DNA from 2 places in the Achromobacter sp. D7-1 genome. Region 2 is predicted to be linked to the other one. Evidence: predicted binding sites of a transcription regulator. Region 2 holds the regulator's gene; the other holds the start of a gene.

Region 1 (5,749 bases), on a different contig from region 2:
ACGGTGGGCGAACTGGTCGCCGACGCGCGCCAGCATCCGGGCCGCATTACCTACGCCAGCGGCAACAGCACCGGCATCGTCGCCGGCGCCACGCTGGCCAACCGCGCCAAGATCGACATCCTGCACGTGCCCTACAAGGGCACGCCGCAAGGGCTGACCGACGTGGTCGGCGGGCAGGTCGATTTCATGTTCACCGACCTGGCTTCCGGCCTGCCCTTCGTGCAATCGGGCCAGCTGCGGGCGCTGGCCGTGTCGACCGCCGAACGCAGCGCCATTGTCCCGGACCTGCCATCCATGGCCGAGTCCGGCGTGCAGGATTTCGACCTGAACTCATGGAACGGCTACTTCGGCCCGGCCGGCATGCCGCCGGAAATCGTGGCCAAGCTGAATGCCGCGATCAATCAGGTGGTGGCCAAGCCGGACGTAAAAATGCGGCTGGCCGGCCTGGGTTTTGACGCCTTTTCCAGCACGCCACAAGCGTTCTCGCAGTTTGTCGGCGCCCAGCTGGACCTGTGGGGCAAACTGATCCGCGACGCGGGGATCGAGCAGCAATGAACGCATCACCGCAATCTGGCACGCAGGCCTCCGGCCCGTTGGCGGGCGTGCGCATCCTGGACCTGAGCACGGTGGTGATGGGCCCCTATGCCACCCAGGTCCTGGCCGACCTGGGCGCCGACGTCATCAAGGTGGAACCGCCGGCCGGCGACAACATGCGGGCCGTCGGCCCCATGCGCAACCCCGGCATGGGGCATATCTATCTACATCTGAACCGCAATAAGCGCTCCGTCGTGCTGGACCTGAAGACGCCGGAGGGGTTGGAGGCCTGCCTGACACTGGCCGAAAGCTGCGACGCCCTGCTCTACAACATCCGTCCGCAGGCGATGGCCCGGCTGGGCCTGTCCTACGAGGCGGTGGCGGCGCGCAATCCGCGCATCGTCTACCTGGGCGCCTACGGTTACGGCGAGGCCGGCCCCTACGCCGGGCGCCCCGCCTACGACGACCTGATCCAGGGCCAGACCGGCATCGCCGCCCTCTCCGCGCAGCAAAGCGGGGACGTGCCGCGCTACGCGCCGCTGACCCTGGCCGACCGAGCGGTCGGGCTGCACGTGGGCATCGCGCTGGTGTCCGCAGTGCTGCACGCCCGCGGCGCGGGGCTAGGCCAGCAAGTGGAAATCCCCATGTTCGAAGGCATGGCCCACCTGGTGCTGGGCGACCATCTTGGCGGCGCCACCTTCGATCCCCCGCTCGGCCCCACCGGTTACGCGCGCCTGTTGGCGCCGCACCGCCGCCCCTACGCCACGGCCGACGGCTATATCAGCTTGCTGATCTACAACGATAAGCACTGGCGCAACTTCTTCGACCTGATCGGCCGGCCCGAATTGTCGCGGGACCCGCGCTTCAGCTCCCACGGCGCACGCGCCGCCCACATCGGCGAGGTCTACGCCTTTGTCGCCGAGGTCGTCGCCACCCGCCGCAGCGAGGAATGGCTGGAAGGCCTGGCGCGGGCGGACATTCCCGCCTCGCCGCTCTATTCCGTGGACGACCTGCTGCAGGACGAGCACCTGGCCGCGACCAACTTCATCCGGACCATGGACCACCCCAGCGAAGGCCCGATCCGCACGACGGCTCCCCTGGGCAGATACGAAAGCACCCCCACCTCCCTACGCCGCCCCGCCCCCAGGCTGGGCCAGCACAGCCGCGAAGTGCTGGCCGAGGCCGGCTATGACCCCGCCCGGATCGACGCCATGGCGGCCCGCGGCATCACCCAGGATGAAAACCACTGATGGACTTTGAATTCACCCCCGACCAGTTGGCGCTGCGGGACGCCGTGGCCCGCATCTGCGAGCGCTATCCGGACGAATACTGGCTGGAGCGCGACCGCGAAGGCGGCTTTCCTGAACCTCTGCACGCCGATCTGGCGCGCGACGGCTGGCTGGGCATCGCCATGCCCCAGGAGTATGGCGGCGCCGGCCTGGGCATGACCGAAGCCGCCCTGATGATGCAGACCATTGCGGCCTCCGGCGCCGGCTTCACCGGCGCCTCGGCCGTCCATATGAACATCTTCGGCCTGAACCCGGTCGTGGTGTTCGGCAGCGACGAGCAGCGCCGCCGCTGGTTGGAACCCCTGATCGCCGGCCGCGAGAAGGCCTGCTTCGCGGTCACCGAACCCGACGCCGGGCTGGACACCACCAAGCTCAGCACCCGCGCCGTGCGCCAGGGCGACGAGTACGTGGTGCATGGCCGCAAGATCTGGATCTCGACCGCCCAGGTCGCGCACAAGATGCTGCTGCTGGCGCGCACCACCCCGCTGTCCGAGGTGGCAAAGCCCACCCAGGGCCTGTCGCTGTTCTATACGGACCTGGACCGCAACAAGGTAGAAGTCCGCGAAATCGAGAAGATGGGCCGCAAGGCGGTGGACTCGAACATGCTGTTCATCGACGGCCTGCGCATCCCGGTGGCCGACCGAATCGGTGAGGAAGGCCGGGGATTCGAATACATCCTGCACGGACTGAACCCCGAGCGCATCCTGATCGCGGCCGAGGCGGTGGGTATCGGCCGCGCCGCACTGGATCGGGCGGTGAAATACGCTGGCGAGCGTACCGTGTTCGGCCGCCCCATCGGCCAGAACCAGGGCATCCAGCATCCGCTGGCACAGGCCTGGATGCAGCTGGAAGCCGCCGACCTGATGGTGTTCAAGGCCGCCAGCCTGTATGACGCGGGCAAGCCCTGCGGCCCCTACGCCAACTCGGCCAAGTACCTGGCGGCCGAGGCCGGCTACAACGCCTGCCAGACCGCGGTCATGACCCTGGGCGGCATGGGCTACGCCAAGGAATACCACGTGGAGCGGTTGCTGCGCGAGAGCTTCATTCCCCGCATTGCGCCGGTCAGCCCGCAACTGATCATGTGCTTCATCGCGGAAAAAGTGCTGGGCCTGCCCAAGTCCTACTGAACGGCGGCGTTTGATCAGCGGCCAGGCCTGCCTGTCAGGCCTGCTGCTCCAGCGCCGTGCAGGCCGAGCGCAGGATGCGCGCGTAGGCTTCCTGCTGCGGCTCGATCCGGTAGATCGGCCCGCCCACCGAAATCGCATAATGTTCGCCGGACAGGGTGACCGGCCAGGCGATCGCGCCCACGTCCGCAATGGACTCGCCGCTGTTCATGAACCAGCCGCGCTGGCGCGACAGTTCCAGATCCGCCAGCAGCGCCTCGCGCGTGACCAGGGTGCGTTCGTTGTGACGGGTCATGGTCATCCCGGCGAGCATAGCGTCGCGGGCTGGCGCGTCCAGCAGCGATAGCAACGCCTTCCCCAGCGAATTTGCATGAACGTCTTTGAATTCACCCGCAACCGGCGCATATCTGATGGTATGAGGAGAATCGAGGACATCCAGGTAGACCACTCGGCCTTCCTGGCTCAGTTTGGCGAAAACAATCGTTTCGCGCGTAGCGTCCCTTAATTCGGTAAGGCTGGGATAAACCCGGTCCAGCACCGGATCGGCGCGGGCGATGCGCTGCGCCATGGCCAGCAGCCTGCCGGTCGGGTAGTAGCCCTGGCGCCGGCCGGTTTCATATAGGTAGCCCAGGCCGGTCAGCGTGCGGATCAACGCCAGGCAGCTCGACACCGGCACATCCAGCAACCGGGCCAGTTCCGATAGCGGCAGCGCGCGCTTCTCGCGCGCATAGGTTTCGATGATTTCGATAACTCTCAGCGCCGTCTTGACACTCATTACCCGATCCGAACTGTTTAGCACGTGAAACATCTGGCTCGCCGGTGGCTAAAGTTCCCTGCGGGCCTGCCGTTATCGTAGCTGAGAATTCCCTGAAAACAGCGCGTTCCTCCGAGACGCCCACATCGCCGTTGGAGTGATCATGGCCGTAACCCCCATAGCCCCTGCATCGTTTGCACCAGCGCCGCTGGCCTCCGCGCCCGTCGCGCCGGACCCCGCCGTGAGCGTCGTGCCCACGGCCGCCGCAACGAACAGCGGGGCTTCGGACAGCGCGACGTCGGATCAATCCGATTCGCAGAAGCTACCCCTGGACAAGGCTCTGGATGAAATCAACGACCAGATGAAAGCCTGGTCCACCCAGCTCCAGTTCGAGATCGACCCCAATGTGCACCAAGTCGTGGTCTCGGTGATCGACGCGGAATCGGGTGACGTCATACGCACGATCCCCAGCGAAACGCTCCTGAAAATCGCCAAAATGATCGTGAACATGCAAGGAAACGGCATCAAAACCACGGCCTGATTCGACCCTGTTTTCATGCTCCGTCCGCTGCCATCGAGCGGGCCAATCATGGAAGCGTCGAATTAGGCCCGCCTAATGCCCTTACCCGGCCAATCGCCGCCAACGTATTTTTGACAGAATCGCATCGCTAGGAAGGAATTTCACATGGCCTCTATCACCAACCTCGGCTCGACCACCGGCTTGCCCCTTGAAAAGATCCTGACCGATCTGCAGGCGGCCGAGGACAAAAAACTTAGCCTATATACGAATCGCCAAGCCAGTTACGAGGCCCGTGTAAGCGCCTTTGGCCAGATTCAAAGCGCGGTTGAAGCCCTGCAGAAGGCTGCAGCGGCACTGGGCAAGGCGTCGACGCTGGACGCCGTCAAACCCAATGTCATAGGTGACGGCCTGACCGCGACCATTGGTGAAGACGGCGCCACGATGGGCGAATACGCCATCAAAGTGAAGAACCTGGCGGCGGCGCAGACCTTGCAATCCGCCATGGTCACGGATCGCAAAGCGTCGAACGGCGCGACCGGTTCATTTGAAATTGAACTCACCAACGGTGAAAAGCACACGATCGAGCTGAAGGACGATACGTCGCTGAATGGCATCGCAAAGGCGATCAATAGCGATGACAAGGCTGCGGTGCGCGCGACGATCATCACAAATGACTCCGGTAGTTACCTCATGCTCAGCGCAAAGGATACTGGCGTGCAGGCATCGGTAAAGTCCATCACAGTTACCGGCACTCCCGAACTGGAAAACATTCTGAGCTACAACTCTGGCTCCGGCACCCAGTTGACGCAGCAAACCGCAGCCGACGACGCTGAGGTCGAGGTTAACGGCATCACTATCAAGAGCGGCAGCAACAATATTTCTGGTGCGATTGACGGCGTTACGCTGAACCTGACAGCAAAGACGGAAGCCAACAAAGTCGTCACCTTGAAACTGCAAAGCGATACCACCGTCGCTAGCAAAGCGGTGCAAGATTTCGTCAGTGCCTACAACGCGGTGCAAAGCACGATCTCGAAACTGACTGCATTCGATATCACTGCCCAAACGAATCAAGCCCTGACCGGCGATAGCACAACCCGCGGTATCCAGTCTGCAATGTCTAGCGCTTTGCAGGTTTTCACGCAGGGGGGCTCGGTGAGTTCGCTGGCCGATCTCGGTATCGCCATGGACCCCAAGACGGGTCAACTGAAGCTCGACCAAAAGGAACTGGACAAGGCGTTGACTGCCAACCCCGCAGACGTCAAACGCCTCATGACCTCAGCCGATGGCCTTGCTGCCAAGTTCGACGCCGCCACCAAGGCGGCCCTCGGCAGCAACGGCTCGATCAAGACCAGCCAGGATGGCCTGAACGAGTCGATTAAAGACGTAAAAGACCAATTGGAACGAGCCAAGGCCTCTAGCACAGCGTCCATGGCCGCCATGCGCGCCCAATTCGTAGCTTTGGACAAGTTCGTATCGCAACAGACGGTCACGGCCAACTACCTGACGCAGCAGTTCGCAGCCATGAGCA
Region 2 (5,749 bases):
AGGACGATTGCTGGATCGGCGCCAACTGCGTATTGCTGGATGGCTGCATCCTGCGGCGCGGCTGTGTCGTGGCGGCCGGCACGGTCTTGCGTGGCGAATGGCCTGAGTATGCGGTGATCGGCGGCAGTCCCGCAGCGGTGATGCGCTATCGCGAATCCGCTGGGAAGTAAGAGTTTAGGAGTTTGGCAATGACATCGTCGACAAAGGGCGGCCAAGGTGCCGCCGGCGGACAAAAAATAGGTTTGAACGAAGCGTTCGAATTGGCCGTGCGCCATTGGCGGGAAGGCAAGCGCGCGGAAGCGGCCCACATCAATGGGCAGATCCTCGGCGCCCGTCCCGGACATCAGGGGGCGCGTCATCTGAAGATGACGCTGGAGCACGGCGTGCAGGGCCTGGCCTTTACCGCGCTGCGCCTCTCCGACCCGGAGCTCTACAGCATCGGAGACTATAGCTACGGCACGCCGTCGGTGTTTCCGCACAATCAGCCACACGAGCCCGCGCGCTTGTCCATCGGCAATTTCTGCACGATCGGGCACGAGGTTGAAATCATCCTGGGTGCATATCATCGCCAGGATACCTATACGATCTATCCGTTCTCGGCCCCCCATTTCGGAACCTTGTTTTCCTCCACCCGCCAGATCACCGATTACTCCACCACGAAGGGCGGGGTATCGATCGGCCATGACGTCTGGATCGGCGCCGGCAGCAAGATCATGGCGGGCGTGACGATAGGCACGGGCGCGGTCATCGGCGCGGGCTCGATAGTGACGCGCGACGTTGGTGCGTATGAAATCTGGGCAGGCAATCCCGCGCAGTTCCGCCGCCGCCGATTTGACCAGGAGGTCGCGGACCGCCTGATGGCGCTGCGCTGGTGGGATTGGCCCAAGGACCTCATCGAGCGCCATGCGCGCGACATCATGCGCGGCACGCCCGAAGCGCTCGACGCGTTGGCGCAGGGCCACGACGCCTGGCTTGCGGGATTGCGCAAGGGCGTCACGGCGCCTTTTGAAATGCTGCAAGGCAGGTCAGGGTTGTTGCGCGCCCGCCGCTCATCCGACTGGCGCGAAGGTCGTCCGACCTGGGTGGTGTTGCACGGTTCGCTGGGCAATATCGCGACCGTGCAAGGCATTGAAAAGCATCTTTCGGACATGAACCTGCTGTTTGTCGACCTGCCGGGTTGCGGCGGCAGCACGGCGCCGGCGGATATGTCCGTGGACGGCTTTGCCGACGAACTATTGCCTGCGCTGCTTGCCGCGGTTCCCGGAGGATTCGGCGTGCTGGGTGCCTCTTTTGGTGGCAGCGTCGCATTGGCCATTGCGCGCCGCTCGTCGCGGTGCACTTCCGTCGTGCTGTTGGACACGCCATTCAGCGCAGCAAAACTCTGGCATAACCATGCATTCCTGCGCGGCGCGATCGCCTCTCGGCCCGATGACCGCTATCTGCGCAGCTTCGCGCTGGAGATTTATGGCGTGACGCCCACGGCTGCCGTGGAACGCGAGTACTGGCATTTGTTGGATGGCATCGCCGTGCCGGTGCTGGTGGTGAGCGGCGACGTGCCGACGCTGCCGCAACGCAAGATGCCGCCCGTGCCGTGCTGCCTGGACGAGGCGGATCTGGCGCAACTGCGCGGCCTGGGTTGCCGCATCGAGCGGGTGAAAGGCGGCCACGATCTCATCAATGACAATCCGGCCGCCGTGGCGGCGCTGGTGCGGTCTGCAGAAACGGTTGTGGCCTGAAGGATGAGATAGACCCAGCTCTGCGCGATGCGGCGCTGAATGAAGCAAGAAACGAGAATGGGCGGAATTGGATTCCGCCCATTTTTTTGTCTCTGCGTCACGAGGGAAGAGGGCCGCCCGCCATAAAAAAACCAGCCCGGAGGCTGGTTTTTGGTACTGCTTCGGTGCGAACAAGGGAAGCAACTTGCCTTCCCCTGCTGCCCCGCAGGACTGTCCGCTGGAATTAACGCAGCAGCGACAGAACCGTTTGCGGCACTTGGTTGGCCTGGGCCAGAACCGAGGTGCCAGCCTGTTGCAGGATCTGAGCCTTGGTCATGTTCGACACTTCCGTGGCGTAGTCGGCATCTTCGATGCGCGAACGAGCGGCGGACAGGTTGTTGATCGTGTTGTTCAGGTTGGCAACGGTCGATTCGAAGCGGTTCTGAATCGCACCCAGCGAGCTGCGCTGCGAGTCGATGTTCTGCAGAGCCTTGTCCAGACCGGCCAGCGGGTTGGCCGTTGCGCCCTTGTTCAGGCTGGTCAGCGGGATCGAATCGGTCTTCAGCGTGAACTTGGCGGTAGTGGTCGGGGCCGTCGTGGTGTCGGCATCCTTCGGGTTCACGGCGATGTAGTAGCTGCCGGAAGCGCCCGAAGCGACGTCGAAGCCCTTGGCCTTCAGGTTGCCGGATTCGGTAGCGTCAGCGGCAGTGATGTCGACCTTGACGAACCAGTTGCCATTGTCGTCAGCTTGAGCTTGCGTGCCAACGGAAACGCTCGAGTTGGCGACACCCAGACGACCGGCCAGATCACCGGAGGTACCTTCGGCAACGGTGTTGCTGGTGACGGAGGTGGTCGAGCCGTAAGCGGCCTTGTATTCCGTACCGCTCAGATTGGTCAGAGTGCCACGCGGGCCGGAGACGTTGAAGCCGTCCAGACCCAGGGTCTTGGCGGTGACTTCCTTCAGGTCGATCGTGATGGTTTCGCCGTCGTTGGCGCCAACTTGGATCGTCAGCTTGTTGTCCTTGGCCAGGACGTTCACGCCGTTGAACTGGGTTTGGGCCGACACGCGGTCGATTTCGTCCAGGCGCTGCTTGATTTCAGCTTGGATCGAGTCCAGGTCGGTCGGCGAGTTCGTGCCGCTGGTGGCTTGAACCGACAGCTGACGCACGCGCTGCAGGTTGTTGTTGATTTCGTTCAGCGCGCCTTCGGTCGTTTGAGCGATCGAGATGCCGTCGTTGGCGTTGCGGGCGGCTTGGGTCAGGCCCTTGATGTTCGCGGTGAAGCGGTTGGCGATGGCTTGGCCAGCGGCGTCGTCCTTGGCGCTGTTGATGCGCAGGCCGGAGGACAGGCGCTCGATGGCGCTGCCCAGTGCCGATTGCGACTTGTTCAGGTTGTTTTGAGCAACCATCGAGAGGTAGTTGGTATTGATAACGGCAGCCATGTTGGTGCTCCCAAGAGAGAAAGGCTTCTTCAAACCGGGCAGCGACGCCGCCCACTGGTGTTAACGGGAAAGTTCGTCGACTTTGTGTCTAGGAATCTCTCCGTTGCCAGGATTACGGCAGTCCAAAATCAATCTTTAGCGCTATTTCGCGAAAGTCGACATTTTTCTTGGATTCACCGGAGGAGGGCGTGTCCGGTGCCGTGACGCACTGTATCGGGCAGGCGCTACACAAGCCGTGTTGTCTCTGTGTAGAGATGGGCGCCGTGGCAACCTCTTACAGGAAAGAAGCCCGGAGCGGATGTGCCGGTAGCGCTGGTGACCAGACGGCAGCAATGAAAACGGACGCGATACGCGTCCGTGTTGCCGACAGCCTTTGCCCTCCTGGGCTCGTTCCTGCGGGGTGCTGATTCAGATCCTAGATCACCTGGGCGATCTGCCCATCCTGGGGCAGTTCCTGCCAAGCCTGTTCCTTCAGCTTCACCCGGATCCGCGCGGTCGCCTGCGACCGCAACTGGCATACCCGCGCCTCGGTCACATTGAGGATCGCGCCAATTTCCTTCAGGTTCAGCCCCTGTTCGTAGCAAAGCGACAACAGCAGTTTTTCACGCTCGGGGAGGGTGTCGATGGCGTGGACCAGCGCCTGCCGGAAGTCGCCTGCCAGGAGCGAATCCAGCGGATTGCCGCCCGCCGCGCCGTGGTTCAGGGTGGCAGCCCAGTCGGATTGGCCGCTGGCCGAGTCGGGTTCGGTGGCGAAGTCCTCGTAGTGCACGATCTGAACGCCCTGGGCGTCGTGCAGCAGCGATTGGTAGTCGCCCAGCGGCATCTCGAGTTGTTGCGCGATTTCGGCTTCGCTTGGCGCGCGCATCAAACGCTGTTCGAGCTGCTGGATGGCCTGTTCGATCTTGCGCGCCTTGGCGCGGACGCTACGGGGCAGCCAGTCCTGGCCGCGCAGTTCGTCCAGCATCGCGCCGCGGATGCGGGTGGTGGCATAGGTCTCGAACTGGGCGTCAGCCGTTTCCTGATAACGGCGCACGGCGTCGAGCAGGCCAATCATGCCGGCTTGTATCAGGTCGTCGAGTTCTACGCTGGCGGGTAGCCGGGCGAGCAATTGCAGGGCCAGCTTCCGCACTAGCGGGGCATATTCGACCAGGCTGTCATCTGCGTGAGGCATTGCGGGAATGTCGGGCGGGTCCATCGTGGCGCGTAAGCTGTTGTCAATTTGCGACATTGTCGACAAACGCGCGGCTGAGCTAAAGCTAGGTGGATTTAATGATCTGCAAGGTGCCATTGTCGGCAAACAACACCGTTTCATTCCTCAAAGTACGCAATGTTTTGAATGCTTATTTGGCAAATTGACGTAAATTTGTCCGAAACTTATATGTCAAGGTGTATCGGAAAAGGTAAGTTGCGCAACATCAACAAAGTTTTGTCATATAAGTCATAGAAAATGACATCAGCTGTGGTAAATTTTACTTAAATTGCGAACAAATGATACATTTCGCATCAATGCAAGGTGTATCGGACGTGAAGGCAACGGGATTCCGGTGCTTTTGCTTACATGAGCCCCCATCGGCGGGATAGGGAATAGGGAGTTGGGCGTGCAACAAGTCGAAAATTCATTGCTGACAGACATTCGCGAAGTGAATCTGTCTTATTTGTTACTGGCGCAGCGCATGCTGCGCGACGACTACGCGGCGTCGATGTTCCGCCTGGGATTCAGCAACGAGGTTGCTGACATCCTCATGCGCCTTTCGCCGGCGCAGTTGGTCAAGCTCGCAAGCTCCAGCTCGCTGCTGTGCCGCTTCCGCTTCGATGACTACAGCCTGCTGTCCGCCCTGACCCATGACGTTCTGGGTGGTGCGCTGCAGCAAGCGCATGCAACCATCCTGCTGGCCAAGCAGCCTGTCGAAGAATTGGCCTGACGGCCTGATCATTCCCTCCGGAAACACGTGTAATGGCCACCAAGAGCGTTTCGCAGGAAGCGGATGACATTCTGCTTGCCAGCTCCATGATCACTTTGGGAGCCCGGCTGCAGGTGCTGGAGGCTGAAACCAGCCTCAGCCATGACCGCCTGGCGCGCCTGTACCGCGAAATCCGCGGCTGCTCGCCACCCAAGGGCATGCTGCCCTTTTCGGTTGACTGGTTCATGACCTGGCTGCCGAACATCCATTCCTCGCTCTTCTACAACGTGTATTCGTTCCTGAATGCGCGCACCAGCAGCAAGGGCATACGCGCCACCATCGACGCCTATCGTCTCTATCTCGAAAACGCCGGCACGGATGCCGCTGAAGGCGCAGAGCCCGTCCTGAGCTTCACGCGCGCCTGGATGCTGGTGCGCTTTTTCGATAGCGGCATGCTGCAAATGTCCGCCTGCCGCCAATGCGGTGGGCATTTCATTGCCCACGCCCACGATCCCCAGTCGGATTTCGTGTGCGCGATCTGCCGGCCGCCCCCCCGCGCTGGCAAGACGCGCGCCGCGGCCAAGGCGCGCGCCGGCACCCGCCCCGCGCCTGTTGCGAATACCGCCCGGCTCTGACCGGCGGCATCCAAATACATCAAAAGCCCTGGAAAACCCCCCGTAACCCGCCTTTTT

What was found. Region 2 encodes FliA, which starts transcription of late flagellar genes. Its sites were predicted from a motif close to CTAAAGTTTNNNNNNNNNNNGCCGNTA; they were not measured.
Region 1: the regulator FliA is predicted to act here: its motif matches at 3,771-3,797, upstream of AC6LKD_RS20195 (flagellar protein FlaG).

What each region holds. Positions count from the first base shown of each region.
Region 1 is NZ_JCBAMT010000049.1:31,941-37,689, forward strand. It holds gene AC6LKD_RS20175 (Bug family tripartite tricarboxylate transporter substrate binding protein) at 1-555, shown strand, start outside; gene AC6LKD_RS20180 (CaiB/BaiF CoA transferase family protein) at 552-1,784, shown strand; gene AC6LKD_RS20185 (acyl-CoA dehydrogenase family protein) at 1,784-2,950, shown strand; gene AC6LKD_RS20190 (IclR family transcriptional regulator) at 2,985-3,722, opposite strand; gene AC6LKD_RS20195 (flagellar protein FlaG) at 3,865-4,242, shown strand; gene fliD (flagellar filament capping protein FliD) at 4,387-5,749, shown strand, end outside.
Region 2 is NZ_JCBAMT010000056.1:37,862-43,610, forward strand. It holds gene AC6LKD_RS21785 (acyltransferase) at 1-170, shown strand, start outside; gene AC6LKD_RS21790 (alpha/beta fold hydrolase) at 189-1,736, shown strand; gene AC6LKD_RS21795 (FliC/FljB family flagellin) at 1,960-3,156, opposite strand; gene AC6LKD_RS21800 (RNA polymerase sigma factor FliA) at 3,572-4,327, opposite strand; gene flhD (flagellar transcriptional regulator FlhD) at 4,755-5,078, shown strand; gene flhC (flagellar transcriptional regulator FlhC) at 5,111-5,692, shown strand.